Regions from separate parts of the Lysinibacillus sp. BF-4 genome, predicted to be linked through region 2. Evidence: riboswitches for the same ligand, from Rfam matches in the RefSeq annotation. Region 2 holds a riboswitch; each other region holds the start of a gene.
What was found. A riboswitch is a leader RNA that binds a small molecule or an ion and turns the genes downstream of it on or off. The one in region 2 is predicted to bind thiamine pyrophosphate.
Positions count from the first base shown of each region.

Region 1: linked by a shared signal. The riboswitch ahead of tenA (thiaminase II) and the one ahead of thiC (phosphomethylpyrimidine synthase ThiC) in region 2 are both predicted to bind thiamine pyrophosphate.
Region 3: linked by a shared signal. The riboswitch ahead of CH76_RS07530 (ABC transporter substrate-binding protein) and the one ahead of thiC (phosphomethylpyrimidine synthase ThiC) in region 2 are both predicted to bind thiamine pyrophosphate.
Region 4: linked by a shared signal. The riboswitch ahead of CH76_RS06330 (thiamine phosphate synthase) and the one ahead of thiC (phosphomethylpyrimidine synthase ThiC) in region 2 are both predicted to bind thiamine pyrophosphate.

Region 1 covers NZ_JPUW01000032.1:4,480-12,704, reverse strand. Annotated here, with positions in the region: gene CH76_RS10165 (cation diffusion facilitator family transporter) at 52-942, shown strand; gene CH76_RS10160 (MerR family transcriptional regulator) at 960-1,838, opposite strand; gene CH76_RS10155 (MMPL family transporter) at 1,952-4,102, shown strand; gene CH76_RS10150 (GNAT family N-acetyltransferase) at 4,110-4,625, shown strand; gene tenA (thiaminase II) at 4,813-5,499, opposite strand; TPP riboswitch at 5,527-5,616, opposite strand; gene CH76_RS10140 (4-hydroxy-3-methylbut-2-enyl diphosphate reductase) at 5,686-6,657, opposite strand; gene CH76_RS10135 (DEAD/DEAH box helicase) at 6,802-8,100, shown strand; gene CH76_RS10130 (deoxyribonuclease IV) at 8,113-8,225, shown strand, end outside.
Region 2 covers NZ_JPUW01000044.1:205-8,429, reverse strand. Annotated here, with positions in the region: gene CH76_RS11760 (iron ABC transporter permease) at 1-214, opposite strand, end outside; gene CH76_RS11755 (helix-turn-helix domain-containing protein) at 358-1,917, opposite strand; gene CH76_RS11750 (Na/Pi cotransporter family protein) at 2,017-3,627, opposite strand; gene thiC (phosphomethylpyrimidine synthase ThiC) at 4,143-5,924, opposite strand; TPP riboswitch at 6,052-6,166, opposite strand; gene CH76_RS11740 (AEC family transporter) at 6,216-7,142, opposite strand; gene CH76_RS11735 (DUF4085 family protein) at 7,236-8,225, shown strand, end outside.
Region 3 covers NZ_JPUW01000018.1:10,449-18,673, reverse strand. Annotated here, with positions in the region: gene parE (DNA topoisomerase IV subunit B) at 1-1,222, shown strand, start outside; gene parC (DNA topoisomerase IV subunit A) at 1,225-3,630, shown strand; TPP riboswitch at 3,666-3,771, shown strand; gene CH76_RS07530 (ABC transporter substrate-binding protein) at 3,830-4,831, shown strand; gene CH76_RS07525 (thiamine-binding protein) at 4,843-5,133, shown strand; gene CH76_RS07520 (ABC transporter permease) at 5,133-5,888, shown strand; gene CH76_RS07515 (ABC transporter ATP-binding protein) at 5,891-6,631, shown strand; gene CH76_RS07510 (TatD family hydrolase) at 6,628-7,359, shown strand; gene CH76_RS07505 (GNAT family N-acetyltransferase) at 7,372-8,172, shown strand.
Region 4 covers NZ_JPUW01000013.1:16,608-24,832, reverse strand. Annotated here, with positions in the region: gene CH76_RS06345 (5'-nucleotidase C-terminal domain-containing protein) at 1-736, opposite strand, end outside; gene CH76_RS06340 (heavy metal translocating P-type ATPase) at 872-3,253, opposite strand; gene copZ (copper chaperone CopZ) at 3,308-3,514, opposite strand; TPP riboswitch at 3,630-3,738, shown strand; gene CH76_RS06330 (thiamine phosphate synthase) at 3,784-4,335, shown strand; gene thiO (glycine oxidase ThiO) at 4,347-5,408, shown strand; gene thiS (sulfur carrier protein ThiS) at 5,423-5,626, shown strand; gene CH76_RS06315 (thiazole synthase) at 5,629-6,393, shown strand; gene CH76_RS06310 (ThiF family adenylyltransferase) at 6,390-7,406, shown strand; gene CH76_RS06305 (nitroreductase family protein) at 7,442-8,047, opposite strand; gene CH76_RS06300 (N-acetyltransferase) at 8,070-8,225, opposite strand, start outside.

The DNA of each region.
Region 1 (8,225 bases), on a different contig from region 2:
CACGGGTGTCATTTGTTACGATACATTCACCAAAAGAAAGAGGGCGAGCATATGGACGTAAACAAACAAATTGTACGCGCAACGTGGATCGGTATTATTGCAAATATCTTTTTAACCGTATTGAAAGGTGTTTTTGGTTTTTTAGCAAATAGTAAGGCGCTGTTAGCGGATGCTTTGCACTCTGCTTCGGATATTGTCGGCTCTATCGTAATTTTATTTGGCGTAAAAGTTGCTGTAAAGCCACCAGATGAGGAGCACCCATACGGTCACGGTAAGGCCGAAACAATTGCTTCGATTATTGTGGCATTCCTATTAATTTTAGTAGGTGTCGAAATTTCGATTTCGGCAGTGAAGTCAATTATTTCGGGGGAGGTTGTTATTCCTAAACCTACTGCACTTGTTATTATTGTGATTTCGATTGTGATTAAAGAGGCGCTATTCCAATACAAATATCGTCTTGGCAAACGTGTTAATAGTATTGCATTGATTAGTGAAGCATGGCACCATCGTTCGGATGCATTTTCTTCAATTGCAGCATTAATTGGTATCGCGGCTTCGATAATTGGTAATCGCTTTGATATTGGCTTTTTGGTATATTCAGATGCCATCGCTAGTATCGCTGTAGCGTTTATTGTTATTAAGATGGGTTACTCACTAGCAAAGGAATCATCAGTCGTAATGATGGAGCAAGTGCTAGACCCAACGCATGTGGCGCAGTTTGAAGAAACCATTTACCAAAACCCTAATGTACGTAAAGTTGATAAAATTTATGCGCGTACACATGGTCGTTATGTTGTGCTTGATGTGCGCATTAGCGTAGACGCTGATTTAACTGTTGAACAGGGACATACGATTACAAAAGAGGTAAAACATGCGCTTATTGGACAGCATGAGGATGTGCATGATGCTATTATTCATTTAAATCCTTACCATACAGCCTAATAAAAACAAGCGAGCGATTAAATAATCGGGCTCGCTTGTTTTTTTAGTTGCGCTAGTATGTCAGGCAAATGATTGGCAATGATGATGTGTTGCGGTGGCGTTAGGGATGTTGTAGCTTCTCCACCTAAAAATAAGGGTACAGTCGTTGTAGCCGCAAAATCGTCAAGTGGCTCAAGCACCTCAGGTTGAATTTTAGTTGAAGCACTTAATAATACGGCTTGAGGGTGTAAGTGTTGTACGGTCTCCTCGATGGCAAGGGGTGCAGGGGCAGGACCAAGCATTAAGGTGCGGTAGCCTGCAATGGCACAACGAATTAATAAAATTTGCATGGGTATTTCGTGGCGCTCTTGCGGCAGGCAGCTACCAATAATAAGTGGCGCTTGCTCTGTAACAAAAATGTTGCGACGCGCATTAGCCAAAAAGTCGCGAATGGTTTGACTGCTTACGGCTTCTTGATAGGCGGACCAATCCTTTGTGCACCAAAGTTTGCCGATTTGTGTTAAAAAAGGCAGTAAAATGGTGTCAATCATTGTCAGTAAACCAAGCGTATTATGTGCTTTTTGCAGTAACTGTAATAATCGTTTATCATCAGCCTGTGTGCCAACATCTTGCAATGCTTGGATAAAGTCATGTGTGCTAAAAGGCGTTAAGGTAGCTGTTGGTGCTAGCATTTGGCGTTTAGCTAATGTTGCGGCTTTAGCAATGCTATGCCCCTGTGCAATAAACTGCTTAGTATAGCGCAAAATAGTGATTTCAGCTTCGGTATAGTTACGGTAACCGTTGGCGAGCCGTGCAGGTTGGATGACTCCGTAGCGGGTTTCCCATTTACGGATGACCTGTTTAGACAAACCTGTTTGCTCGGCTACTTGTTGAATGGTATACGTTGTACTGTTCATACGATCTCCTCGATTTTGTTTTCGGATATATCTATTCAACGTAAAAAAGTGACGCTTGTCAAATGTTGTACAACTTCTGTACAATGTTTGTATAAGGGATGGAGGGAAAAATAATGACCAAATTTTTTGAGAAGGGCCCTATGCGCGTTGTTATATTAGCGCTGTGGGTAGTGCTTGCACTTTTGCTAGGGAAGTTGTTTCCGCAAATTAATAGTATAGATAACGTAGCGCTTGTTAATTTACCAGCAGACCAAATGTCTATGCAAGCGGCTGAGTTAAAGGCGGAGCACTTTGCGAGTAACGCGGGGATACCGTTATTAATTACGTGGCAACGTGATGCAGGTTTAACAGAGGCAGACATTAAGGGTGTACAAGCTTTGTATAAGGAGCTTGAAATAAATCCACTCGCAACGCAACAATTTATCCCACCATTAGGCACAATCCCAGCACAAGCATTGATGGGCTCAGTGTCGGAGGATGGTAAGGCGCTTGTTACACCGATTTTCTTTAAGGAGGATGCGAGTACGGCTGCGTTAAAGGATAGCTTAGCGGATATTACGACTTTAACGAAAACAATTACAGGCGAAAATCCCTATAGCGCGAAGTTATCAGAGGATGTACTACATGCTCGCTACTCAGGTCCTGTCGGGATTTCGGTAGATGCAACCGATTTATTTAAGTCCGCTGATTTTCAGCTAATGGCAGCGACTGTACTTATTATTTTAGTTATTTTATTAGTTATTTATCGCTCACCACTTTTAGCAATTATCCCATTAGTCGTTGTAGGGATTGCCTTTTTAGTTGTTAGCCCATTGCTTGGGGCAATGACGGAGGCAGGTTGGCTAGTAAAAGACGCACAAGCCGTATCGATTATGATTGTCCTATTGTTTGGTGCAGGTACGGATTATTGTTTATTTTTAATTACTCGCTACCGCGATACGCTATTAATAGAACCTAATAAATTAAAGGCATTAACTCAATCGCTTCGTGCAGCAGGCGGCGCTATTATTATGAGTGCGGCTACTGTAGTAATTGGGTTATTAACCTTATTACTAGCAAATTACGGAGCGTTTCATCGCTTTGCCATTCCATTTAGTTTTGGTATTTTAATTACGGCGATCGCTGTGCTTACATTACTTCCTGCAATTTTAGGACTATTAGGGCGTTATGCTTTTTGGCCATTTATCCCACGTACAGAAGAAATGGCGCGAGCGCACGCTAGTAAGAAAGGTAAACCTTACGTAGCACCAAAACCACCACACCGAATTATGCGTAAAATTGGTCGCTTTACGGTCAAGCGCCATTGGTTAGTCATTGCGGTTACCGCACTGATTTTAGTAGGACTAGCGGCGGTTTCGCCAAAAATTGAGTTTAGTTATGATTTATTATCGTCATTCCCTGAAGATATGCCATCACGTGAAGGGTTTGCAATTATTGAGGAACACTTTACAGCAGGAGAGCTTGCACCAGTGAGTGTGATTGTTAAAACGGATGAGGATATTACGGATGCGCTGGCCGCTTTACCTTATGTGGGCAAAGTAGCTAAGCCGCAGCAAGCAGACGGCTATCAATTATATAGTGTTGATTTAAAAGAAAACCCGTATGCTGTGCAAGCGATGACAGATTTAGGGCAAATGAAGCAAGATCTAGGCGAACTTGTTGGCGCTGATGCCTTTTGGTTAGGCGGCGAAACGAGTGAGCAAGTAGATACAAAGACAGTACAAGAAGCGGACGAAAAACTCATTCAACCAACGATGATTGTGATTATATTTGTGTTGTTAGTGCTTTATTTACGCGCACCAGTTACAGCGGTAAGTTTAATGGCCACTGTTGTGGTGTCCTTCTTTGCAGCGCTTGGTGCAGGTTGGCTAATTATTCATTATGTTTTAGGGCAATCTGCAATGGCAAGTGCAATCCCACTTTATAGCTTTGTCTTTATTGTGGCACTTGGCAATGACTATAATATTTTTATGATTTCGGAAGTATGGAAAAACCGCCAAAATGGTATTAATCACTTACAAGCGATTGAAAATGGCGTAGCTTCAACAGGAGCTGTTATTACGTCAGCAGGTATTATTTTAGCAGGCACTTTTATGGTTCTTGCTTCACTACCTATCCAATTATTAGTGCAGTTTGGAATTGTGACTGCCTTGGGTATTGTATTAGATACCTTTATTGTGCGCCCATTGCTTGTCCCAGCATTACTTGCTGCTTTAGGAAAGGTAGTATACTGGCCAAGCAAATTATGGCGTGATGGAAAGTAGGAGTGACATGGATATTGTACTAACACAAGAACAACCAAAACACTACAGCAATACAGAGGATGTGGTGCGCCTTGCTTTTGAGCGTGAGGCAATGAGTGATCACAAGGAGCATCAATTAGTATCACGTTTGCGATTAAGCGACGCCTTTATCCCAGCGTTATCTTTAGTAGCGCTACATCAGGAGGAGGTTGTAGGCCAATGCTTGTTGACGCGCGTTCATGTAGGTGAGGCGGAGGCTTTAGCGTTAGCGCCTATTAGTGTGCTACCTGGTTACCAAAATCACGGACTCGGTACTCGGTTAATCGAAGCGGCTATTGCGCGTGCCCGTGTTTTAGGCTATCAAGCGATTATTGTGTTAGGGCACCCGACATATTACCCACGCTTTGGTTTTGTGCCAGCCGCGCAATTTAGTATTACGGCTCCGTTTGAAGTGCCACAACAAGCCTTTATGGTATTGCCGCTACAAACGCCGCTCTCTATGCGCGGTGAAGTGCGTTATAGTAAACCGTTTATGATGCACTAAAAAAGTCCTCGTCCTAATTTGTTAATAGGACGAGGACCTTTATTTACCAAAAGGAAATGTTTTTAATAATTTTTTTCATAAAAAATCCCCCTTGTTATTGCTTCAGTGTACAAAAAAATGATAGACAGTAAATGACCATGTAGACAAAAAAGCACGGCACTGAATAATCTCAGTGCCGTGCTGTTGTTTAGTGGTGTGCAAGGGCAGGAAGTGGCCACATGGCCTTAGTCTCTGCCATTTCCCAAAACATATATTCGTAATAGCATGTCGTAATGAAGATGGTTTCGAGTTGTTGCAGCTTATGCTCAGGTAGGTCACGCGCAACGTCATTCATCATCGCGATAGTGTCGTTAGCGAGTGCGCTAAATTCTTCTGATGCATACATGCGTACCCAATTGCCGTAAAACTCATGGCTTGTAGTATTAGGGATTTTTGCAAGAGCTGTACCAATCCAGTTATAACTCCATGCGCAAGCAAGTACGGCTGCGATTGTGTTTTCTACACCGCCTAGTTGTGCTTGGCTAAGCATGTAACTCGTGTAGGATGTCATTGTTGCAGATGGCTCAGTTGCCTCAAGTTCCTCAGGTGTAATACCAAATTGTTTGGCATAATCGCGGTGCAAATCCATTTCGAAATTCATCGTGCCGTGTAATAAATTAGCGAATAGCGTCATTGTTTTAAGGTCATTTGCCTTGGCCGCACCTAATGCAAAGACGCGCGCATATTCGATTAAATAAATATAATCTTGCTTCATGTAGTGAATAAATTTGTCATGTGCTAACGTGCCATCACCAATTCCTTTGACAAAAGGGTGCTCAAGATAGCTTTGCCATACAGGCGCTACCTTAGTAAATAAACGGTCAGTAAATTGCATTTCCATTGCCTCCTAAAACTTTTTTGAAGCGGGGGCGTTACACTTTCCTACGCTAGTATGAGCTAGGTCAGGTTCTAAGGGACTCTCTCAGCCAAACTGGCACCCCTAGTGCTTCCTCTTAACCATAGGTGAGCGCGTAAGTAAAGTCAAAAAAGAGGACGGCGCAGTGGCTCGTCCTCTTACCTATCAGTCGGTTGGCATGATTTTTTCGACTGGTTTTGGTGTTTTAATTTTTGGTAAAATGCGGTCTAGTGACACCGTACGCTCAATTTTATGCGTGTCAGGGTTTGTTGGATCGTATTGGTCAAGGAAGTTAATCACTTCTTTAACGATTGGTGTTGGTGTTGATGCACCAGCTGTTACTGCTACTGTATCTACACCTTGTAGCCACTCAAGTTTTAGCTCGCCAACATCTGCAATACGGTACGATTTAGTATGCGCAATTTCTTCTGATACTTGTGTTAGGCGGTTAGAGTTATTAGACATTGGGTCGCCCACAACGATTAATAAATCAGCTACGCCCGCTTGGTTAGCTACAGCTTCTTGACGCACTTGTGTGGCAAGGCAAATTTCTTGGTGTACTTCGATATGTGGGTATTTTTCTTTTAATACTTCCATAATGTGAAGAACATCCCACTGGCTCATTGTTGTTTGGTTAGTCACCAGTAGTTTTTCATTTGTTAAGTTAAGTGCTGCGGCATCCTCAGGATTTTGTACAAGGTGAACGTGGTCAGGTGCTACGCCGATTGCACCTTCTGGTTCTGGATGGTTTTTTTTGCCGATGTAAATAATGTCATAGCCTTCTGCTGATTTTTCGGCAATTAAGTCATGCGTTACCGTTACATCAGGGCAAGTAGCGTCGATAGCTACTAAGCCTTTTTCTTTCGCGATTTTACGAATTTCAGGTGAAACACCGTGCGCTGTATAAATAACAGTGCCTTTATCTACCTGACGAATAATATCTAAGCGATTTTCGCCGTCTAGCGTAATAATGCCATCCGCCTCAAATGCATCAGTGACATGTTTGTTGTGTACAATCATCCCTAAAATATAAATTGGACGAGGTAAACTCTTGTCGAGTGCTGCGTTGCGTGCAATAACCATTGCATCAACAACACCGTAGCAATAGCCACGAGGATTAATTTTAATTACTTGCATCATGGTGCCCCTTTCATAGTTACATGCCCCTATTATAACGGACACTAGTTAATAGTACAAAGAAAGCAATGCTTGACACATGATGTATAATAGGCGAATGCGTAGAAACGTGTTACAATAATGAAACAGTCAGGAGGCATTACAATGTCAAAATACACAGATTATCAATTTAAGCCTTTTTTACAAGAGGCCATCGCTGAGTTAGGCTTTACAGAGCCAACACCAATTCAAAAGGAAATTATCCCGCTTATCTTAAAAGGTAAGAGTGCTATCGGACAAGCACATACAGGTACAGGTAAAACGCATAGTTTCCTATTACCTATTGTGCAGCGTATTAACGAAGGGGAGCAAACGGTACAAGCGGTTATTACATCGCCAACACGTGAGCTAGCACAACAAATTTACGAGGCGCTTAACCAATTAGTAGCGCACACGGAAATCCGCACTAAACTATATATCGGTGGTACGGATAAAAAACGTGATATCGAAAAATTAACGGTGCAACCACATATCGTAGTAGGTACACCAGGTCGTATTCGTGACCTTGTAAAAGAAAATGCCCTACATGTACACACAGCTAATATTTTAGTAGTGGATGAGGCAGACCTTGCCTTTGACATGGGCTTCATCGAGGAAATTGACGGCTTTGCATCAAGCATGCCAGAAAACCTTGAAATGTACGTGTTCTCAGCAACAATCCCTGAGAAATTACAACCTTTCCTTAAAAAATATATGGATGCACCAACTCATATTAATATGAAGGACAAGCGCCCTGTTGCCGAAAATATTGATTTCTATCTTGTGCCAACACGTTCAAAATCACGTAATGCACGTTTACTAGAAATTGCTAAGGCCATTAACCCGTATATTGCGGTCATTTTTACTAATACACGTAAAACAGCAGAGAGCGTAGCACACTTCTTAAACTCAAATGGTGTACGCACAGGGCAAATCCACGGTGATTTAAGTCCGCGTGACCGTCGTAAAGTAATGAAGCAAATTCGTGATCTTGAGTTCCAATACATCGTAGCGACAGACCTTGCTGCACGTGGTATTGATATTCAAGGGATTTCACATGTAATTAACTACGAAATTCCAGATGATTTAGAGTTCTTTGTTCACCGTGTTGGTCGTACTGCACGTGCTGGTAACAAAGGTACTGCAATTACATTATTTGAGCCATCAGATGAGGATGCAGTAGCACGCTTAGATAAGATGGGCATTCCGCTTCAACATAAAGACCTTGTTAATGGTGAGTTTGTTGAGCTTAAAGACCGTCATGCACGTAAAAACCGTGTGCGTCAAGTAAATGAGATTGACCAAATTGCTAAATCAAAAGTCCGTAAACCTAAAAAGGTTAAACCGGCCTACAAGAAAAAAATGGGCTGGAAAATGGACGAAATTAAACGTAAGGAACGCCGCAAACGCGCGCGTGGTAAATAAGGAGCGAGATAATTGTTAATAGGTTCTCACGTTTCAATGAGTGGTAAAGATATGTTGTTAGGTGCAAGTGAGGAAGCTCTTTCTTACGGCGCTAACACATTTATGATTTATACAGGTGCGCCCCA
Region 2 (8,225 bases):
CTCGTATTACTTGTTGGTCATGCACACTAGCATCAAAGTTTGTTATAGCTTGCCATACATCCGCAAATGAAATCGTAGCCGCTCCGTATGACACCGCAACAATAATACTAAGTACTATTGCGACTGGACCTAACAGTAAAATAAGTGTCGCTGGTAGTGGCTTTGTTTTAATTTTCAGTTGCGGTACTGCAGTGACCGCTTCTTCCTTCATCATCCATCCTTCACCTCTATAAAATGGCAAACAAAAAGCAGTGCTACATCAGCACTGCTAAAAGCTCACTGATATTGATAATTATTATCAATTAAAATCATAGCAAGCTACTTATTCAATTACTATAGACAAATGACATAACTTCACTATAGATAAATATCAGATTGGCGTTGACCTGTTAAATAAGCCAATTGTATTTTCAACTGTTCTTCTAAAGCAACTCCCTCACTTGACCAAAAATCCTGCAGGGGCAAAATATGTACTTTCTTACGCTTCATTGCAGGCAACCCTTGCCAAATTTCATTGTATAGCCTAATCTCCTGTTCAGCGGAGTGCACTATGACAAACATCTCATCTGCCGCATATTTGGAAATATATTGCTCCTCAATCATAATGCCACGGTTAGGTGTGAGTACTTCTTTTTCAATACGCTTAGGCGCACGTAACTTTAGCATTTCAAATAAATTATAACCGCCCCTTGCGTTTGAGCGCCAAATACCAATGCGATTATGGTTGCGTAATTCGTAAACACCTACTGTATGATTTTTATCCATACCCTCTTGTAGCATAAGTTTTGCTTGCTCAATCTTTTGTTGGTAGCTAGCAATCCAGTCTTCTGCTTGTTGCTCACGTTGAAATAATTGTCCGATTAAGCGTACTTCTTCCAATCGATCATGCGTATCCCAATCTAATGCGATAGAAGGTGCAACACCATGTAGCCTTGCAATATATTCTTTATGTGGCACTTCATGAATAGACGCTAAAATTAGCGAGGGCTTATCACCATGCCAGTCAATCTCTTCACGTAACCAGTTTGGTGATAAAAATGTAGCGTCTTTAACATATGGTGTTAGTACATCTGGTACATTATAATAAGCAGATAATACAGCAACTGGTTCAATACCCACTGCTAGTAATGCCCCTGTAAATTGTAAGGACGCTACACGTTCTGTTGGCTGTACTACTCTAAATTTGCTAGGTGCGATACCAAATTGACGACTAAATTTTCGGCTGAGGTAGAGACCATCTTGATAGCCAACCTCTTTTGCTACTTCTTGAATGGTTAAAGAGGAACTACGCAATAATAACTTTGCCTTCTCTAAACGCACATGGGTTAAAAACTCGTTAAACCCCCACCCTACTTCTTTTTTAAAATACTCTGAGAAATAATTCGCATTATAACCAAAACGCTTTGCCATATCTTCACGGGTTAGAGGGTAATGTGAGTAGGTTTTAATATAATGCACCACATCATCAAACGTATGTTGCTCTGCATTATGCTCATACTGCTCAAACGCCTTATAAATCGCCGCCAGTAATTGTTGAAAATCATATACGTCCTTTGTTTCTTTTAATTGAGTGAGTGCGTCAGTAACAGGTACTGTCACACCTTCATAACAAATAAACTCATGCACAAAGCGATAAGGATTTACTTCATATCGCAGCTGTGGCACTTTTTTTACAAGGCTATAATTACGAAAGCGCACAATCGTATAGCTTCCCGATTTCACAGTAAGTGTAATTTTATTACGCGCTTGAATGACTAATAAATTATCATTCTCTAACCTAAAGAAGCGGCGGTCTGCTACAACCTCTACTTGCCCTTCCTTTACATATAAAATAATTGCCTCATCCTCATGAATGACACGATTTTTTGTACTGTCTTCTACATCATTTACTACATACATATAGTGTTGGTAGTTCATTACGTCCTCCTAATTGAATATCATTATCATTTATACTACCTATTATTACAGCAAAAAGCAAAAAAGCATCATTGCCTCGAGGGCAATGATGCTTGTTAATTAATACGTATCGTCTAGGATGGCTTCAGCAATATTTACTGCGTGGTCACCAATACGCTCTAAATTACTAATGATGTCAACAAACACAATACCTGCAGAGCCTGAACATACACCTTGATTTAAACGGTGAATGTGGCGCTTACGAAGCTTACGTTCCATCTCATCAATTTTATCTTCTTTTTCGATTACTTCATGTGCAAACTCTTCGCTACGTTGATCTAATGCTTTAATTGATAGGCTAACTGTATCAACTGTTAGCTCAAACATCTCAACTAATTCGTCCATTGCTTCTTCACTTAAGCGCACACGGTTATTGCCTTTGAAGTTAATTAGCTCTACTAGATTTTCGAAGTGATCACCAATACGCTCAATATCACGGATGCTATCAAGTAATGCATGGTGCACCTGTGAGTCTGTATTTGATAATGACTGCTTAGATAGTGTCACTAAATAATCAGTTGTTTTTTCGTCTAAAATATTAATTGCTTCTTCTAGTTGTGTTGTAAGGTTGGCGTGTTTTTCCTCGCCTGTTTGTAAGTATTTTAGTGTTTCTTGTAAACCTTGAACACTAAACTCACCCATACGTACAACTTCTTGCTTCGCTTGACCTAAAGCAATTGAAGGTGACTGCGCGATTAATGCTTCGTCTAAGTGCTTTGGCTTATACTCAATTACCGTATCCTCACCTGGGATTAACTTCGTAACAATATATGCCCATGCACCAATGAATGGCAATTGTAGCAATGTGTTAGCTACGTTAAACGAACCATGCGCAAATGCAATTTGCATTTTTGGCTCTAAGCCTAAAACAGCAGACAGCCATTCTACATAGCTTGTAAATAAACCTAAAATTAATAAGAAGACAATCGAACCTACCACGTTAAATAACACGTGAGTGGCTGCTGCACGACGCGCCGCTACTGAGGCACCTAATGCTGCAAGCACTGCTGTAATTGTTGTACCAATATTATCACCAAATAGTACAGGTAGTGCACCCTTTAAATCAATTAAACCTTCAGCATATAGCCCTTGTAAAATACCTACTGTTGCTGAAGATGATTGTACGATTAATGTGAAAATTGTACCGACAAGTACACCAAGTACTGGCGAGTCACTCATGCTTAGCGTCATATCAATAAACGCTGGGAACTCGCGCAGTGGCTTCATACCTGTACTCATCATTTCTAAACCGATGAATAAACCACCAAAGCCGAATAAAATTTGTCCAATATTTTGGATGCGATTCTTTTTAAAGAAGAATAGCATGACAGCACCTATGAATATAATAGGATACGCATACTCACCTACATCAATACCAATAATAAACGCTGTTACTGTAGTACCAATGTTGGCCCCCATAATAACACCAATTGCTTGTCGTAATGTCATAAAACCAGCACTAACGAGCCCTACTGTAATAACGGTCGTACCAGAACTCGACTGAATTAATACTGTTACAAAAATACCTACAAGCACACCCATTAATGGGTTAGTTGTAAAACGGTCTAAAATGTCACGCAAGCGGTCGCCTGCTGCTTTTTGCAGACCATCGCCCATATACTTAATCGCAAATAGAAATAGACCCAATCCTCCAACGAATTGGAATATCATTTCTTGCCAATTCAGCTCCAAAATATTACACCCTTTCCGCATAACTCTCAACCTACATTATTCCTAAAAAACTGTAGAAAGTAAATCACTTTTAATTGTTATCTCACAAAATTTACATTGCGTTTACAAAGTAGTAACAATTGCTTCATATAAACCTAAATTGGCTTAACAGTGCTGTGCTAAAATAATTATTTTTGCCACAAAAAAACTGTACGAAATAGCGCGTTAGCACTTTTCGTACAGCTTCACATGAACATGCAGTTTTAGGGATGACACAACAACTGCTTTAGCACTCGTTTTGTAGGAGGAACAGTGCTAAGGAAAATTACATTGCGTTTGCTACGATAGGTCCACCACAAACGAATAGTAGCGGCAATGCTTTGTAAGGTTTAACTGTCAACTTACAATAAACTTTCCTAAAGGAAACTTTATTGCCTGTATAAAACTTATCATGTTCAATAATCATTGTCAACAAAAAAAGTAATTTCGTCCGCAGACGAAATTACTTTTTTACTTTATTGGTAAACGCCGCCGCCTGATTTTTTAAATTCCTCAGCCTTCTCCTGCATACCTTGTTCAATAGCTTCAGTAGTATCTAGCTTATTGTCTTTCGCATAATTACGAATGTCCTGCGAAATACGCATACTGCAGAATTTTGGTCCACACATTGAACAGAAGTGCGCTGTTTTAGCGCCTTCAGCTGGTAACGTTTCGTCATGATACTCAGCTGCGCGCTCAGGATCCAATGATAAATTAAATTGATCGCGCCAGCGGAATTCAAAACGTGCTTTTGATAATGCATCGTCACGCTGTTGTGCACCTGGATGTCCTTTAGCAAGATCTGCTGCATGTGCCGCAATTTTATACGTAATTACACCCGTACGTACATCATCACGGTTTGGTAAGCCTAAATGTTCCTTAGGCGTTACATAGCAAAGCATCGCTGTACCAAACCAACCGATCATTGCCGCACCAATAGCTGACGTAATGTGGTCATAACCTGGCGCAATATCTGTTGTTAATGGGCCAAGTGTATAAAACGGTGCTTCATGGCACATCTCTAATTGCTTATCCATATTTTCTTTAATTTTATGCATTGGCACGTGACCTGGTCCTTCAACCATTACCTGCACGTCATGCTTCCAAGCAATTTCTGTTAGTTCACCTAATGTTTCTAGCTCTGCAAACTGCGCCTCATCATTAGCGTCCGCAATAGAGCCTGGACGTAAGCCGTCACCTAATGAAAAGGCAACGTCATAAGCCTTCATAATTTCACAAATATCTTCAAAATGTGTGTAAAGGAAGCTCTCTTTGTGATGGAATAAGCACCACTGTGCCATGATTGAGCCACCACGAGAGACAATGCCTGTTACGCGCTTTGCTGTCATTGGTACATAGTGTAAACGCACACCCGCATGGATGGTAAAGTAATCTACACCTTGTTCCGCTTGCTCAATTAGTGTGTCACGGAATACTTCCCATGTTAAATCTTCAGCTACACCGTTTACCTTCTCTAATGCTTGATAAATTGGTACTGTCCCTACAGGAACTGCCGAGTTACGAATAATCCACTCGCGTGTAGTATGAATGTTTTTACCCGTTGATAAATCCATAATATTATCTGCGCCCCAACGTGTTGCCCACGTCATTTTTTCTACTTCTTCAGCAATAGAAGATGTAACCGCAGAGTTACCAATATTAGCGTTAATCTTCACATGAAAGTTACGACCAATAATCATTGGCTCTGCCTCAGGGTGGTTAATGTTTGAAGGGATAATCGCACGTCCGCGCGCTACCTCATCACGCACAAATGATGGTTCAACGTTTTCACGAATCGCAATGAACTCCATTTCTGGTGTAATGATGCCTTGCTTAGCGTAATGCATTTGCGTTACATTAGCGCCCTTCTTTGCACGAAGTGGCTTGCGCTTTAAAGCAGGAAATACATTTTCATTGGCACGTGGATCATCTGCACGACGGTAGCCATTATCCTCTGGCTTGATGTCACGTCCCTCGTACTCCTCAACATCACCGCGTTCTACAATCCAATTACGGCGTAGTGCAGGCAAGCCTTTTGTAATATCTACCGTATAATTTTCATCCGTATACGGGCCGCTCGTGTCATATACGCGCACAGGGGCGTTGTCTTCTTCACCAAAATGACCTGTAGTTGGACTTAAACCAATCTCGCGCATTGGCACTTGAATATCTGGACGGCTTCCCTCTACATAAACCTTTGTACTACCATCAAAACTTGACATGATGGCCATGTTTTTTTCGCTAATTGTTGTTGTCATTACTAAAATCGCTCCTTTTGTTTGTTGGTAAAAGGAACCGACCTCGCATAACACGTGGGACATAAAAAAACCAGATTCTAAGAAAGAATCTGGTCATAGTCGTATGATTTAGAGGCACGCAAAAAAAGAGCGCGCTTACTAACTTCCCTACGCTGGTATGAGCCAGATCAGGTCCAAAGGGTAACGAAACTTCATCGCGTTTCTCTCTCAGCCCGACTCATCGGACCCCCCTAGTTATTACTTATTCAGTTGTGCTTCTTAGTATACAAGATAATACGCCCGAAAGCTACCTCACCCAAATAATACTTCTGCAACGTAAATAACAATTGTAACTGTAATACAACTTACAATTGTCGAAAATAATACGGTTTGTGCTGCTGTATCTGCATCAATATCATACTCAAGCGCAAGGCTTGAGCTATTGCGCGATGTTGGAAATGAGCTTGCGATAAATAACGATTTAGCTACAACACCCGTGAGCCCCAAACCAAAAATCACAAGCAATGCTGTTAATGGCCCAATAACTAAACGGGTAAAACAACTAACAAAAACGGTTTTATTAAAGATAGAGCGCATTTCAAGTTGCGAAAGCTGTGCACCTAATGTAATGAGTGCTACCGCCACAAAACCATCGGCAATATAATTCACAGGCAAGCTTAAAAAAACAGGTAACTCAATCTGAAATACATTCATCACAATACCAATAACTAACGCATGCACAATAGGCATCTTAAAGAAATCGCGTACAATGGCACTACCTGATTTAGTAGATGAGATTAAATTATATAAGCCGTACGTGTAGGTCGTCATATTTTGAAAAATAACTAAAATAACTTGAATAGCTACACCTATCGGCTGACTCGCAAAAATCATTTGCGCTACAGGTATACCGTAGTTACCTGAATTAATGAGCACGACACTATTTTTAAACACTGCCGCTTCTTGTTTAGGCAGTTTAAGCGCACCCGCTACAAGACGTGCCGTAATCATTTGCCCACCAATAAATAACACAATAAATAAAAATACTTGCCCTAAAACACTCATATTAATTTCAGTATGATATAAATTAACAAAAACAGCCGCTGGCATAAAACAATACGTAATTAATTGGGATAATGCCTTTAAATTAAACGTAAATTTCTTTTGTAATAAGCCACCCACCACAAGTAAAACTAAAATCGGGGCAACAATCTTAAAAAAAATCATGCCGAGATACATTTTGCCCACTTCCCTTCTTCTTTAATAGTATGTTCATTTTTTTCCATGGTCAATGTTTGCTATACTAAAGCACAAGAAAGGATGTGGCACAAAATGTGGCATTTAACTTATGAAGATTATTTACGCCAGCAATACGCAAACGCCTTAACCCTACCTGAAGATTGGGAAACGCTCTATACGTATTACCGCAATGACGGTGTTAATCCTGATCGCATACATACAGAGGAGCTAGAGGCAGCTAAGCTTCCATTACTTAAGGTGTTACCACAGCGTTTTATACCTTACGTAGAGGATGGCACGCTTAACCGCCCTACATTACCTAAAGATGTACGGGACGATTTTATTCAATGGCAAGCAGAAGAAACGGCGCGCTTTGAAGAAAAGCTAGGCCTATCTATGATTGACTTTACCAACATCCAAGAACAACTTGAGCCTAACTTTGCCGAGGTGATTGAAGGTGGGCTACATGATGCTATCATTACTCAAATTGTCGATGACCATATTTTTATTAATACAGAAGGTGGCTTTACAGCTAAAGCCTTTGTGATTTTGCATGTAGACGGGGCCATCTCACAACAAGGTGAGCTACACGCAGGTGACACTATTTTATACGAAGAAGTCCAGTTGACAGCAGAAGGCGTAGCATTACGTATGATTACCGAAAATGGGCAATGTACGCTTCATGCAAAACAAATTGCCGCAGACTTTTACTATCGCCCGATGCCCTACCACGAACTTATTGCCAATGAGGTACTGCCAGACGTCACCGCTAAGCAGTTTATCGAGGCGCTCGATAGTAATCTCGACTATACAGTCATTGCCAATCGTTATGCCTTACCCATCACAAGTTTTGTCATTCAAGGCGCTGAGCTTGCACAATTCTCAGGCGGCATAATTTTTAAAGAAAACAACGCGATTATAGCGCGTATTCATAATGAGGATCATGTCATCGCTCAAAGTGAAATTGATTGGTTATCTCAAATTTTCACGACAACCTATGTTGACCCTTACGCTATATTTAGTGAGCCGCTTCCTGCAGAGGAGTTAGAGACTGCACTCGCTAGCACAGACCTAGCTCTGATT
Region 3 (8,225 bases), on a different contig from region 2:
CGAGCATCATGCGATCGAGGTAGAGTTTGCCTTCCAGTATAACGATGGCTATGCCGAAACCATTTTATCTTTTGTTAATAATGTGCGTACACGCGACGGTGGTACTCACGAAACAGGCGCAAAAGCGGCGATGACACGTGTGTTTAACGAATACGCGCGTAAAATTGGCTTATTGAAGGATAAGGACAAAAATCTTGACGGTGCTGATATTCGCGAAGGCTTATGTGCTATTGTATCTGTACGTATTCCTGAGGGGATTTTGCAGTTTGAAGGGCAAACTAAAAGTAAATTAGGTACATCTGAGGCACGCTCTGCCGTAGATACGGTAGTAGCGGAGCAAGTACTATACGTACTCGAAGAAAACGCCGAGTTATCCGCTTCATTGGTACGTAAAGCGATTCGTGCGCAACAAGTACGCGAGGCAGCACGTAAGGCACGTGAGGATGCACGAAGCGGCAAGAAAAATAAAAAGTCAACGCTCTTGTCAGGTAAATTAACACCTGCACAATCAAAAAATGCGGCAAAAAACGAGCTATATTTAGTTGAGGGTGACTCAGCAGGTGGCTCCGCAAAACAAGGGCGTGACCGTACTTTCCAAGCGATTTTGCCACTGCGTGGTAAAGTCATTAACACCGAAAAAGCTAAGCTTGAAGATATTATGAAAAACGAAGAAATTGCCACAATTATTCATACCATCGGTGCAGGCGTAGGTAGTGATTTTTCGATAGATGATGCAGCGTACGATAAAGTTGTGATTATGACCGATGCCGATACTGACGGGGCGCACATTCAAGTATTATTATTAACGTTCTTTTACCGCTATATGCGCCCATTAGTGGAAGCAGGTAAAGTATATATTGCACTGCCACCCCTTTATAAAATCAGTAAAGGTTCAGGCAAAAAAGAGGTTTTTGAGTACGCTTGGACAGAACGCGACTTAGAAGAGGCCATTGCACGCATTGGTAAAGGCTACGTCATTCAGCGTTATAAAGGTTTAGGTGAAATGAATGCACCGCAGCTATGGGACACTACAATGAACCCTGCAACACGTACATTAATTCGTGTACGTATCGAAGACGGCGCACGCGCAGAGCGTCACGTAACGACATTAATGGGTGATAAAGTAGAGCCTCGCCGTAAATGGATTGAAGCTAACGTAGATTTTGGTATGGAAGACGATGCCAATATTCTCGAAAACGAATTCATTAGTGAGGAGGACTAATTATGCAAGAGAAATTTCAAGATTTACCGTTAGAAGAAGTAATGGGTGACCGTTTTGGTCGCTATAGTAAATATATTATTCAAGAGCGTGCGCTACCTGACGCACGTGACGGGTTAAAACCTGTACAGCGTCGTATTTTATATGCGATGCATACTGAAGGCAACACACAAGACAAGCCTTTCCGTAAATCAGCTAAAACCGTTGGTAATGTTATTGGTAACTATCACCCACACGGTGACAGCTCCGTTTATGAGGCAATGGTGCGTATGAGCCAAGACTGGAAGGCACGTCATATGTTAATTGAAATGCACGGTAATAACGGTTCCGTTGATGGTGACCCTGCCGCAGCTATGCGTTATACAGAAGCGCGTCTTTCTTCTATCGCAGGTGAACTACTGCGAGATATTACGAAAGATACGGTTGATGTTGTACCTAACTTTGATGACCAAGATACAGAGCCAACCGTATTACCTGCGCGCTTCCCTAACTTATTAGTAAATGGCTCAACGGGGATTTCGGCGGGGTATGCAACTGACATTCCACCGCATAACTTGTTTGAAGCTATAGAAGCCGTACTTATGCGCCTAGATAACCCTAAGGTAACTGTTGATGAGCTAATGACGGTAATTAAAGGGCCAGACTTCCCGACGGGCGGTATTATCCAAGGTACAGATGGTATTAAAAAAGCCTACGAAACAGGGCGCGGCAAAATTGTCGTACGTGCCAAAACTGCGATTGAGCAATTAAAAGGTGGCAAAGAACAAATCGTTGTAACTGAGTTACCGTATGATGTTAATAAAGCTAATCTCGTAAAGCGTATTGATGAGCAACGCCTCGACAAAAAATTAGATGGCATTGCCGAAATCCGTGACGAATCTGACCGCACAGGGCTACGTGTCGTGATTGAACTAAAAAAAGATATCCCCGCACAAGGGATTTTAAATTATTTATTAAAAATTACGGACCTTCAAGTGACGTATAACTTTAATATGATTGCCATTCACCGTCGTCGTCCTACAATGATGACGTTACCACTGTTATTGGATGCTTATATTGAGCACCAAAAGGAAGTCGTTAAACGTCGTGCTACGTTTGATTTAGCGCGTGCTAACAAACGTATGCATCTCGTAGAAGGGTTAATCAAAGCATTATCGATTTTAGATGAAGTGATTGCGAAAATTCGTGCCTCTAAGGATAAACGAGACGCACGACAGGGCATCATGGACGCATTCGATTTCTCTGAGGCGCAAGCTGAAGCAATCGTTAGCTTACAACTTTATCGTTTAACGAATACAGATATTACAGAGCTACGTGCAGAGCATGAGGCATTACAAAAAGAAATCGCGCTATTAGAGGGTATTTTACAAAGCCCTGCCAAGCTTATCGCTGTCATTCGACGTGAGTTAAAAGCTACGCAAAAACAATTTGCTGAGCCACGCCGCTCTTTACTACAAGCTAAAATCGAAGAGCTAGAAGTAACGCTCGACGTACTAGTACCAAGTGAGGAAGTCATTGTAAGTGTAACGAAGGATGGTTATATTAAGCGGACTTCGCCGCGTTCATATAGTGCATCAAGCGGTAAAGATTTGGCGATGAAAGAGTCGGATTATGCGCTCTTTGAACAACCAATGAACACGCAACATCACTTACTGCTATTTACCAACCGCGGGCAATATATTTACCAACCTGTACATGAGCTACCTGACATTCGTTGGAAGGACCTCGGACAGCATATTTCAAGTATCGTACCACTTGAAGCTGAAGAAGAAATTATTGCTGTACATGGCTTTGCGTCAATGGATAGTACTACTGACTTTATGATGACCGTGACCGAAGCGGGGCAAGTTAAGCGTACCGTAGTAGCAGATTATAAAGTTTCGCGCTACTCACGTGCGTTAAAAACAATGAATGTTAAAAAAGAGGATGCTATGATGGCAGCCTTTATTGTAACGGATAAAGACGAGGTAACACTTGTCACAACAGAAGGACAAGCACTGCGCTTCCGTGTAGACGAAGTACCGCCAACGGGCTTACGTACTGGTGGGGTTAAAGGTATGACATTAAAAGACGAGCGTGTTATTTGGGCAGATACTGTAGATGCCAACGAACGTTTAATTATCGTAACGCAGCGTGGGGCAGTTAAAAAAATGGGCATCGAAGAAGTTACCACAAGCAACCGTGCTAAACGTGGTGTACAAATCCTAAGCATATTAAAATCCAACCCTCACCAAATTGTAGCTGTCGAAAAAGACCGCAAAGAAGCACTACTCGTTATTGAAACTGAAAAACATCAAGAAGAAATTGCGATGGGCGATTTACCGAAAAATGATCGCCTATCCAATGGTTCCTTTAAAGTAGATCCAAAAACAGACGGTGCTATCCGCGCAGTCTATCATAAAATGCCATAGTATAACGATGCTATAGCTGTTATAATGAACGTTGAATAGTAATGTAGGGGAGCTCAAACATGAGCTGAGAGACCGAATTGTAGGAATACCCTTAGAACCTGATATGGTAAAACCATCGTAGGGAACATGTACAAATGCCTCAGTAGGGTGATACATGCCTACTTGAGGCATTTTTTTATGCAGAGGAGGCGATTTTCGCGTGAAGAAATGGTTCGTTACACTAGTATTGGCAACGATGGTGCTTGCACTTGCAGCCTGTCAAGCCAAGGACAAACCAAAGGAAGATGCAGCGGAAGATAAGCTTGAAAAGGTAACAATGGTGCTCGACTGGACACCTAATACCAATCACACAGGCTTATATGTTGCAGAGGCACAAGGATTTTTTAAAGACCAGGGCTTAGACGTTGAAATCATTCAACCAGGCGATGCAGGTGCAGATCAATTGGTTGCATCAGGCAAGGCAGATTTCGGCATTAGCTACCAAGAGGGTATTACACTAGCACGTACGCAAGGTGTACCACTTGTATCAGTAGCCGCAATTATTCAACATAATACATCAGGCTTTGCCTCACCAAAGGCAAAGGAAATTACCACACCTAAAGATTTTGAAGGTAAAACTTACGGGGGCTGGGGCTCACCTATCGAAAAAGCAGTCATCGAAACCATTATGAAAGCAGACGGTGGCGATGTTGCCAAAATGGATATTATTAACGCAGGTGACGCAGACTTCTTTACAATGACTGAAAAAGACGTAGACTTTGCATGGATTTACTACGGCTGGACAGGTGTAGAGGCAGAGCTACGTGGCAAAGATATTAATATGGTCTATTTAACAGATTATAGCGATAAGCTAGATTACTATACACCTGTACTATCAACTAGCGAAAAAATGATTGACGAAAAATCAGACATCGTTAAAAAAATGGTCGCAGCTGTTGCAAAAGGCTACGAATATGCGATTGAAAACCCAGAAGACGCAGCAAATATTTTACTCGTTGCAGCGCCTGATTTATCGCAAGACCTTGTGATTAACTCACAAAAATGGCTAGCTGACAAATACCAAGACGACGCTGAGCAATGGGGCGTACAAAAACTAGACGTATGGAAAAACTATGCGGACTGGATGACAGAAAATGGCGTGCTAGAGGGCGATTTTGACCCAGAGCAAGCATTTACTAACGAATTTTTACCAAAAAAATAAGAGGTGACATCATGACAAACTCATTAATTAGTGTACAAATCATTCCTAAAACCGAGAACGTAGCAGATGTAATTCCAGCAGTAGACGCAGCAATCGCTGTAATTGACGCTTCGGGCGTTAAATACGAAGTACATCCACTCGAAACAACGATGGAAGGCGATTTAACAACATTGCTTGCTATCATCGAAAAAATGAATGTAAAAATGGTTGAACTCGGCTGCGTCAACGTTATTACACAGGTCAAAATCCTATACCAACCATCAGGCATTACGATGGATACATTAACGGAGAAGTACCGCTAATGCATAAGGTGATGAAACGAGGCGGAGCAGTAATGTTCCTCCTCGTTTTATTTATCATTTGGGAAGCTGTTGTATGGTGGCGCGACATCCCGATGTGGCTATTACCCGCTCCGAGTGCGATTTTAGCTGAAGGGTATCGTTCATTTGGCGACTTTTCTGTGCATATTTTAGCTACAACTAAACTTACATTGCTAGGGTTAGCCATTGGCGCAAGCATTGGTTTTATTATTGCGCTCCTTTTGCACCGTATGCCACTTGTTAATCAAATGGTATACCCCTTACTCATTTTATCGCAAAACGTACCAACCATCGTATTAGCACCACTATTAATCATTTGGTTTGGCTTCGGGCTATTACCTAAGCTTATTATTATTAGCTTAGTATGCTTTTTCCCTATTGTAGTGGCGATGATGGATGGCTTAAAAAATACCGACCCAACATTAAAGCACTATATGCAAATGATTGGCGCAAATCGCGGGCAAACCTTTTGGAAGCTAGAGCTACCTTATGCCATGCCATCTTTGTTTTCAGGCTTAAAAATCGCGGCTACGTATAGCGTAATGGGTGCTGTAATTTCCGAATGGCTGGGTGCTAAGCAAGGCATAGGCGTATATATGACCTATGCGCAGTCATCCTTCCGCATTGACCGTGTGTTTGTTGCCATCTTTACGATTATGTTGTTGAGTATGGCATTATTTGCGCTCATACAGCTACTCGAGCGTATTATTGTAAAAGGACAAACAAGGGAGGTATAATTATGTTACTGCAAATTACAGACTTATCTAAAAACTTCGGTGAGGTTGATGTGCTTAATCATATTTCCTTACAAGTAGCAGACGGTGAGTTTGTTGCTATTCTTGGCCCTTCAGGTAGCGGTAAAAGTACATTATTTCAGCTAGTTGGTGGTATTACCGCACCTACAGCAGGTGAGATTTTATTAAATGGCAAAAATATTAGCGGCGAAAAGGGGCATATTAGTTATATGCCACAGCAAGCGTCGCTATTTCCGTGGCGTACGGTTTTACAAAATGTAGTGCTTGCTCAAGAGGTGCAACATAAACCAAATTATGAACAAGCAACCGAGTGGCTTGAGCGCGTGGGGCTTTCGCAATTTGCCAAAGCCTACCCATCAGAGCTATCAGGCGGCATGAAACAACGAGTCGCTTTTATTCGTGCGTTGTTAAGTGACCAAAATTTGCTATGTCTTGACGAACCTTTTTCGGCATTGGATGAGTTTACACGTCTTGATATGCAAAACTGGCTGCTGTCTGTATGGGAGGAACATCGCCGCTCCGTATTATTTATTACACATAGCATTGAGGAAGCCATTTATTTAGCCGACCGCATTGTTATTTTATCCAAGCGCCCTGCACACATTAAAGAGGAGATTACTGTCCCTTTTGCGCGACCACGTAATCAAGCAATGTTAGCAACGCCAGAATTTGTGGCGTTAAAGCAGCATATTTTCAGTCAAATGGAAACGAGGGATAGTGAATGATTGACGCACATATCCATTTAGATCAATACAACAAGGAAGAGCAAGCAACCTTGCTTGCGAGTGGTGCGTCGTTTATTACAGTATCTACAGATTACGCATCTTGCTTAGCTAATTTACAACTGGCTAAGCATCCTGCCGTACATAGTGCCCTTGGTTTTCACCCTGAGCAACCTGTCGCAAGTGCTGAGCAACAAGCGGCAATTTTTACACTTATCCGCAAGCATGCCTTTGATATCGTAGCGATTGGCGAAGTGGGCTTGCCCTATTATGAGCAAGTTGACCGCGATGCGCATATCGCTTTACTTGAGCGCTTTATTGCGTTAGCAAAAGAGCTAGACAAACCAATTATTTTGCATGCTGTCTATGAAGATGCGCAAGTAGCTTGTGATCTACTCGAAAAGCATCAGCTAACACGCGCGCACTTCCACTGGTTTAAAGGCGATGCTGCAACTATCACACGTATGATTGAAAACGGTTACATGGTATCGATTACGCCTGATGTATGTTATGAGCCTGAAATACGTAGCCTTGTTGCACGTTACCCGCTCTCACAGCTCATGGTCGAAACAGATGGTCCGTGGCCTTTTGAGCAGGAGTTTTCGGGTCAACTCACAACACCTGCTATGATGGCACGTAGCATTGAAGAAATTGCACACATTAAACAATTGCCAAAAGAACAAGTCGCAACACAACTTTACAACAACACCACAACATTTTACCGACTATAGGGAGGGTTTAGCATGGCATTTTTATCACTACAACAATTACCATTACCACAGGTTACTAAGCTATGGAACGGAGCCTTTGTTAATTATATGAAGCCAATGGGCATTACAGAGGATGTATTACAAGCGCGTATGAAACAGTACGCTATTTCGCCAGAGTATTCCACAGTAGCGACGATTGAGGATGAGTATGCGGGAGTAATGCTGTTTGGCTTAAAAGGCAATCTTGCTTGGATTGGTGGCATGGCAACATTACCAAATTACCGAGGCTATGGCATTGGCCGCTCATTAGTGGCACATGCGATTTCCTTAGCACAAAGCTTACATGTTAAAGAGTTACGTCTAGAGGTTATTGTAGGTAACGAAAAAGCCGAGAACCTTTACCGTTCGACAAACTTTACGATCATTAATACACTAGCTGTAGCTAAAGGCACGCTAGCGCATTACCGTGAGTCACCCATTCAATTAAAGCCAACACGCGTCAATGATTGGCATTTAGCTACGCAACCTAATAGCACCTCGTGGGAAACACGACTAGAGGCTAGCGATAATGTACATGACATTTATTTAAAGGAGCAGCGCCTTGGTTATATTTGTTTCCGTGAAGAGGGGAAGGGGCTATACATCCAGCAGTTTGTACTAGTAGAGCCAACACAAGCGCTTGTAGAAGCGGTGCTTACTGAGCTTCACACACTCTATGGCAATGTAAGTTGTAAAGTGCACCAAATGGATGCAGAGAGTGAGCTCTATAGTTATTTACAAACGCTCGGCTTTGAAGAACTGTACCAGCAACGTCAAATGACTTATCAATTATAATAAAAAAGGCATTCCGCTCATCATAATGCTTGAGGGAATGCCTTTTGTGTTTA
Region 4 (8,225 bases), on a different contig from region 2:
TTACGTCAATACCTGCTACTTGTTTCGCAAGTTCTTGGTCATTATCCCATTGTAGACTGTCATCAAAACCAATATGCGTTAGTGCAATAATTTTATCCACACCTTGTGCCTCTAAGTCTGCAACTGATTTTTTAGCGCTTTCGATATAGCCTTTAAATGCTACTTTTTCTGGGCTAGCAATCGCTGTTGTTTCTTCTGTAGTTAAACCAAAAATGCCAACTTTTTCGCCGTTAACTTCTTTAATCATACCGTTATAAATTTGACCTGGCTTAGCATCTGCTGTTACAGCATCATGTTGTAAGCCATTAAATAATGGATCCTTCGAAAAATCCACGTTTGCTGATACAAATGGGAACTTAGCTTCTTTGACAAATGTCGCAAGTGCTGCGTGCCCTTCTGGTGAAAGTCCAAGGTCAAACTCATGGTTACCAAATGTCATCGCATCATATTTTAAGTAGTTCATGATTTCTAAATCTGCTTTACCTTTCCATTCGTTAAAGTAAAGTGTGCCAGAAAAAACATCGCCCGCATCAAGTAAAAGGTTGTTGGGGTGAGCTGCACGCAATTGCTTTACTAACGCTGCGCGCTGTCCTGCTGTTTCAACATGAGCATGTGTATCATTCGTGTGGAAGATTGTCATATCCAGTGCCGCTGCTTGAACTGTGTCTGTTGATAAAACGTACGGCGCAACGATTGCTGAGCTTGCAATTGTAGCTGCTAAAAGTTTTTTATTCATCATTTGAACCTACCTTTTATTATTTTTTTGTGATTCTCTTCAAGACTAGCACTATCACCTTTTTAGTACAATGCTCGTTCGTTAATTTTTCGTAAAAAAAATAAGGAAACACGCTTTCGCGCATTTCCTTATACTTTATAATTTTACACGTTGTAGACGAAGTGCGTTTAAGACAACAGAGACAGAACTAAAGGCCATTGCCGCACCTGCTACCCATGGTGCTAGGAAGCCTGACGCTGCAATTGGAATACCAATGCTATTATAAGCAAGTGCCCAAAATAAATTTTGCTTAATATTTGCCATTGTTTTTTTACTCATCACAATAGCATCCGCAATCCCGTTTAAATCTCCGCGCATTAGCGTAATATCCGCTGCCTCCATAGCCACATCAGCGCCTGTACCAATAGCCATACCAATATTGGCTGTGGCTAGTGCTGGTGCATCATTAATACCATCGCCCACCATTGCTACTTTTTTGTTAAGCGCTTGGAGTTTACGTACTTCATCCGCCTTACCTTCTGGTAAAACCTCCGCAATAACATGTGTAATGCCAACCTGTTCGGCAATTGCTTTAGCCGTATGTTCGTTATCACCTGTCATCATCACAACATCTAGCCCCATTGCGTGCAGACGCTTAATTGTTGCTTTAGATGTATCCCTAACTGTATCTGCTACGGCAATAAGTCCAGCGTACACGCCATCAATCGCTACAATCATTGTTGTCTTGCCTTGTTGTTCAAAGGCCTGCATGGCTGTTGTATCCTGTACCTCAATCGCATGATTGTCCATAAGGCGACGTGTACCTACGAGTACCTCTTTATTATCCACTACAGCGCGTACACCATAACCAACAAGTGCTTCGAACTGTGTTGGTTCATTATAACGCACACCTTTTGCTTCGATGCCCTCAATAATAGCTTGCGCTAGCGGGTGCTCAGATAATTGCTCGGCAGCACCAACATAGCTTAGTAGTGTTACTTCATCACCAAGCGCAACCACATCTGTTAACACTGGTTTACCGTTTGTTACGGTCCCCGTTTTATCTAAAACGACAGTATCAATTGCTTGAGTTGCCTCTAAATGCTCGCCACCTTTAAATAAAATCCCAAACTCTGCGGCACGACCAGAGCCTGCCATGATAGATGTTGGTGTAGCTAAACCAAGCGCACATGGGCAAGCAATCACTAATACTGCAATAAATTTTTCAAGTGAATTTGCAAAATCGCCAGGTGTCACTGCAAAGTACCATACCATGAAGGTAATAACAGCTAGCCCTACAACAATTGGTACAAATATACCTGAGATAACATCTGCCATACGTTGAATCGGTGCTTTAGAGCCTTGCGCTTCTTCAACCACTTTAATAATTTGAGCGAGTGCTGTATTACGCCCAATACTTGTTGCTTTCACTTGTAGCGCACCGTTTTTATTAAGGGTTGCACCAATAACATGGTCACCTGCTTTTTTATCCACAGGTACACTTTCACCCGTTAGCATTGACTCATCTACAGCGGATGCACCACTTATAATTTCACCATCTATAGGGATTTTTTCGCCGGGCTTTACCTGTACAATATCACCAAGTACAACCTCACTAATGGCAATGCGCATTGCTTGCCCCTCGCGGATAACCGTTGCCTCTTTTGCTTGCAGTCCCATCAGCTTTTTGATGGCCTCTGACGAACGACCTTTAGCACGCGCCTCAAATAATTTACCCAAAATAATTAATGTAATTAATACTGCACTTGTTTCAAAATAAAGCGCCTCATGTTGCCCACTAAAAGCTAAATACACACTGTAAAAATAAGCCGCTGATGTACCAAGTGCAACAAGCACATCCATATTGGCACTTTTATTACGCAATGCTTTATATGCACCCTCATAAAACTGCCAACCAATAATAAATTGAATTGGTGTTGCGAGTGCCATTTGCACCCATGGGTTCATTAATACATCTGGCACCCAAATAAAACGTGTAAAGCTAAAATGCGCGACCATCGTCCACAATAGTGGAAGTGCTAATATCAGTGATAGTATAAATTTACGCGTTTGTTTTTTAATCTCTACTTGGCGATGATCGGTGTGCTGCTCTTGTTGTTTTGGCTTTAAGGTAAAGCCTAACTTTGTAATGACTTGCTCCATATCACTCATCGAAACTTCCGCAGGGTTATAAGCTACACTTACTGTTTCAAGCGCAAAATTTACAGGTGCACTTTGCACACCATCCATACGGTTTAAACGTTTTTCGATACGATTGGCACAAGCAGCACAGGTCATGCCAACAACATCGAACTCTGCATGCTCCGTTACTACGTCATAGCCTAAGGCTTGCACCTTTTTAATAATAGTAGCTTCATCCACTACACTTGCGTCATATTTTAATTGCCCTTGCTCTAGGGCTAAATTAATCGTCGCCTCATCCACACCTTCAAGTCGTGACAAACCTTTTTCAATACGGTTCGAACAAGCGGCACAAGTCATACCTGTAATTTTTAATGTTGCTTCTTTTTGTGTCATATCCCTCACTCCTCTCTCATTTAGCTAAAAAGAAAACGTGCTACGAGAGCACGCTTATACTACGTCATATCCTTGGTCTTCAATCTCATTAGCGATAGCTTGCTGTGATGTTTTAGCATCATCAAAAGCAACCTCTACTTTTGCTGCATCTAAATCTACTTTTACTGAAGATACACCGTCTATTTTACCAACGCTTGTTTCGACAGCATTGACGCAGTGACCACAAGACATACCCTGTACATTAAGTGTAATTGTTTCCATACTAACAACCTCCTTTTTTACTTCTACTCCCAATTTAACATACCCCTCGTACGTATGTCAAAAACTCTAACTCGCAAAATAATAGGCAGTGTGGTAAATTAAATATAATTGCATAGCAATCCACTGGAGGTGCCTTTTATAAAGGCTGAGATCAAAGTGTGACTTTGGGATTCCTGGAACCTGATCCAGATGATACTGGCGTAGGAAAGTGGTACGGTTTTTTTGATATGGATTTTCATGCCACTTTTCCCTTGGGAGAAGTGGCTTTTTTGTGGAGAAAGGGAGATAATATGCAGCATGCGATTACTAAAGGGGTAGGTTTTACAGAGGCCAGCATCACGCAAATTCTTAACGTTTTACCGCAAGTTGATGCTGTTGTACTACGTGAAAAACAACTCACAACACAACAACTCGCAAATGGGATTGCAACTTTACTAACACGAGGTGCAGATGCTAAAAAATTAATTGTGCATAGTGCACCGCAACTTGCAGAGCACTTTCAGTTACTTGGCTGTCATTTTGCAGCGGACGCTAACATTAATGGCAATGACTTTCCCTTTTTATGCGGGCAGTCCACGCATAGTATACAAGAAGCACTTAGCTGTGAAACGCGTGCACTTGATTATATTTACTTCTCTCATATTTTTCCTTCAAGCTCTAAACAGGGTATGCCACCACGTGGGCTTCAAGCATTACGTGAGGTATGTGCAATAACTACGTTACCTGTAATTGCGCTTGGCGGTATAACCAAAACCAACCAGCATTTACTTCCCTCAACAGGCGCAAGCGGATTTGCGGCAATTTCAATGTTTTTTAACTGAGGAGAGTTGGTATGCAAACGGATTACACCATTATTGGGGGCGGTGTTATTGGCTTAAGCATCGCCTATGAGCTATTAAAGAAAAACTTTAGCGTTACTATTTTTAATGTGACAGGGCCAACGACAGCTTCACTTGCAGCAGGCGGTATGCTTGGCGGGCAAAATGAATTTAGCGAGCCTTCACCTTTATTTGATTTAGCTATTGAAAGTCGTGCGCAACATAGCGTACTCGCTACAGAGCTTGATGCTTTAACAGGTATTGATGTTGAGCTAATCCCATCTGGGCTATTAAAAGTAGCCACGCAACCTAGTGATATGCCTAGCCTAACTCAACAATATCAATTTTTAACTACCCAACCGGCAACGCCTGTACTATGGCGTAAAGCAAATGAGGTCGAGCCACTTATGAGCGACTTAGGGCAAGGCATCCATATTACTGGTGACCACCAAGTAAAGGCGCGTCAGCTCACAAAGGCTTTAACAAAGGCAGTACAACTACTTGGGGGCACAATTATTGCCGAGCATGTACGTAAAATTAATACTGCTACATTAACGACAGACAATGGGCACTATCACTACCAACACCTCATTGTTGCCGCTGGTGCTTGGAGCAAACAGTTAGTACCGCAGTTACCTATGTATCCTGTTAAGGGCGAATGCATGATGTTGCGTGTACAACGTGCCCCTCGCACCACTATATTTGCAGCAGACGGCTGTTATATTGTGCCTAAAAAAAATAATGAGGTACTAATCGGTGCAACAAGCTATCCTCATCAGTCTGATGCAGGCGTAACAGCAGGCGGCATTCAATCATTATTAACGCGCGCAATCGCTATGATGCCTAGCCTTAAGCACGCTCAAATCATCGAAACTTGGTGCGGTGTTCGCCCTCAAACAATAGATGAATTGCCAATAATAGGCGCGATTTCACCACATATTTATTGTTGCACAGGACATTACCGTAACGGGATTTTACTGAGCGCAATTACAGGAAAACTAGTGAGCGAGGCTTTAATCGGTGACGTAAATGCTCAGCAACGCCTCGCACCATTTTCACCATATCGTTTTATATAAGGAGGGATGAGGGGATGCAACTGACGATTAATGGCCATGAGGTTACAGTACCATCAACAGTTACAAACATCGGTGAACTGTTAACCCATTTACAACTCAATGCAGAACTTGCGATTGTGGAATTAAATCGCATTATTTTAGACCGAGCGGTACGAGATAACACCGCTATTAAACAAGATGACTATATCGAAATTGTACAATTTGTAGGAGGCGGTTAATGATGTTTACTATTGGACCATATACATTCAATTCTCGTTTATTTTTAGGCACAGGCAAATTCCCTGACTTTGCTACACAAAAAGAGGCAGTCACCATCTCAGAAACAGAAGTGCTCACCTTTGCTGTACGTCGTATGAATATTTTTGAACCCACACAACCTAATTTTTTAGAACAAATTGACGTTAAAAACTTTAAACTCTTGCCTAATACGGCAGGTGCTAAAAATGCTGAGGAGGCTGTGCGTATTGCACGTCTAGCTAAGGCCTCTGGTTTATGCGATATGATTAAGGTTGAAATTATTGGCTGTGACAAAACACTACTACCTGACCCTGTCGAAACATTACGCGCTACAGAAATGTTATTAGCTGAGGGTTTTATTGTCTTACCTTACACATCAGACGATGTACTGCTCGCAAAACGTTTACAAGAGCTAGGCTGTCACGCAATTATGCCGGGTGCTTCACCAATTGGCTCAGGGCTTGGTATTATTAACCCTGTTAATCTCCGCTTCATTATTGAGCAAGCTACGGTACCTGTAATTGTTGATGCTGGTATTGGTTCAGCCATGGATGCCGCTCAAGCGATGGAGCTAGGCGCAGATGCCGTATTGCTTAATACTGCAGTTGCTTTGGCAAAACAGCCTGTTAAAATGGCTTCTGCTATGAAGCATGCGATAATCGCAGGTCGTGAAAGTTTTGAAGCTGGGCGCATTACCAAAAAAACGTATGCGACAGCCTCAAGCCCTCTTGAAGGTCTAAGTAAATGACGCGCTACTCAAGACAGGAGCGCTTTACACCTATCGGCGAGGTCGGTCAGGCAGCGCTTGCTACAAAGCATGTACTCATTATTGGTGCAGGCGCACTTGGCGCACCTACAGCCGACTTACTTGCGCGAGCAGGCATTGGTAAAATCTCGATAGTTGATCGTGATTTTGTAGATTTATCTAATCTTCAGCGGCAAACATTGTATACGGAGCGCGATGTAGTGAAGCGGCTACCTAAAGCAAGTGCTGCAAAGCAGCGACTACTTACCGTTAATGCAGATGTACAGGTTTATGCTTATGACCAAGAAGCTACTGTGCATTTTTTAGAACAACTGTTAACTACGGAGACAATTGACCTTATTTTTGATGGTACGGATAACTTTGATACACGTTTTATCATTAATGATATGGCACACAAACACCAAGTACCGTGGATTTACGGCGCATGCGTAGGCGCAAGCAGTTTATCATTATTTATTGAGCCCAACCAAACACCATGCTTACACTGTATTATGGGTGGCTTACCTACGAGTGGCCCAACCTGTGACACAGTTGGCATTTTAGCTTCAGCCTCTCAAATTACTGCAGCTATGCAGGTTGCTGAAGCGTTGAAATATTTAACAAGTAACAGAGAGGCTATGCGAGGCACGGTGTTTTCCTTAGATGTTTGGCAAAACACATTTTCCTCTATGGATGTAGCTAGCTTAAAAAAAGACGATTGTCCGACTTGCGGTACTTCACCAAGCTATCCATTTTTACAGCAAGATGCTACTACACGCTTTGCATCTTTATGTGGGCGTGATACGGTACAAATACGACCAACCCATACAACACGTGACCTAACTATGCTAGCTAACAAGTTAACGGGCGCAACGATTACACATCACAACGAATTTTTACTGACGTTTAAAGTGACAGGCTATACACTAACAGCCTTTCGTGATGGACGTGTTTTTGTACACGGTACAGCTGATGTTACTGAAGCTAAAAAGATTTATTACCAATACTTTGCATAACAAAAGGGATTGCGATGAGCCGCAATCCCTTTTATTTATTTATAACGAATAACTTCCTGTGCTGGTTTACGATAACCGCGCGGGTACTCGTCCATTGGCACAGCTTTACCTAACGTAATCATCATGACGATTTCTTCATTTGCAGGGATGTCTAAAATACGACGTACCTCAATTTTATCAAAGCCAATCATTGGGCATGTGTCCCAGCCGTATGATTTTGCGACAAGCATAAACTGCATAGCTACAAGTGAACCATTACGAATGGCTTCCTCACGCGCAAAACTCTCACCTCTTGGTACATAAAAATCACGAATGACTTCTTCTTTCATCGTTAACACGTCACCTGTCAAAGTATGTGCATAAATCTCTGCTACATTATCATAGGCTTGCGCATCGCCTGTAATAATGATTACAGCAGATGCATTTGTAATTTTTTCTTGCATAAGGCTAACTTCTTTTAACTCTTGTTTGACTGCTTCGTCACGTACAATAACATACTTGGCGTGCTGTAAATTAAATGCTGTTGGCGCAAGTTGCGCTTCTTCTACCATAACCTCAAGTTGCTCTGTACTAATTGGCACATTAGGCTCAAAATCTTTTGCCGAACGGCGCTCATTAATGACTGTTGTAAATTCCATAATTTTTCATCACCCTTCGTCTATACTATAACGAAGAGCAATTGCCATTTTCAATTAAAGTGCGCTCAAACATCAACATATGTTGTGCTTGAATGTGATCTTCAATAATAGGCTGTGCATAATGTTTCGTAAAATAGTGCCACTTTACATCATAAAGCGTAAAACCTAGCTTTTGGTAGAA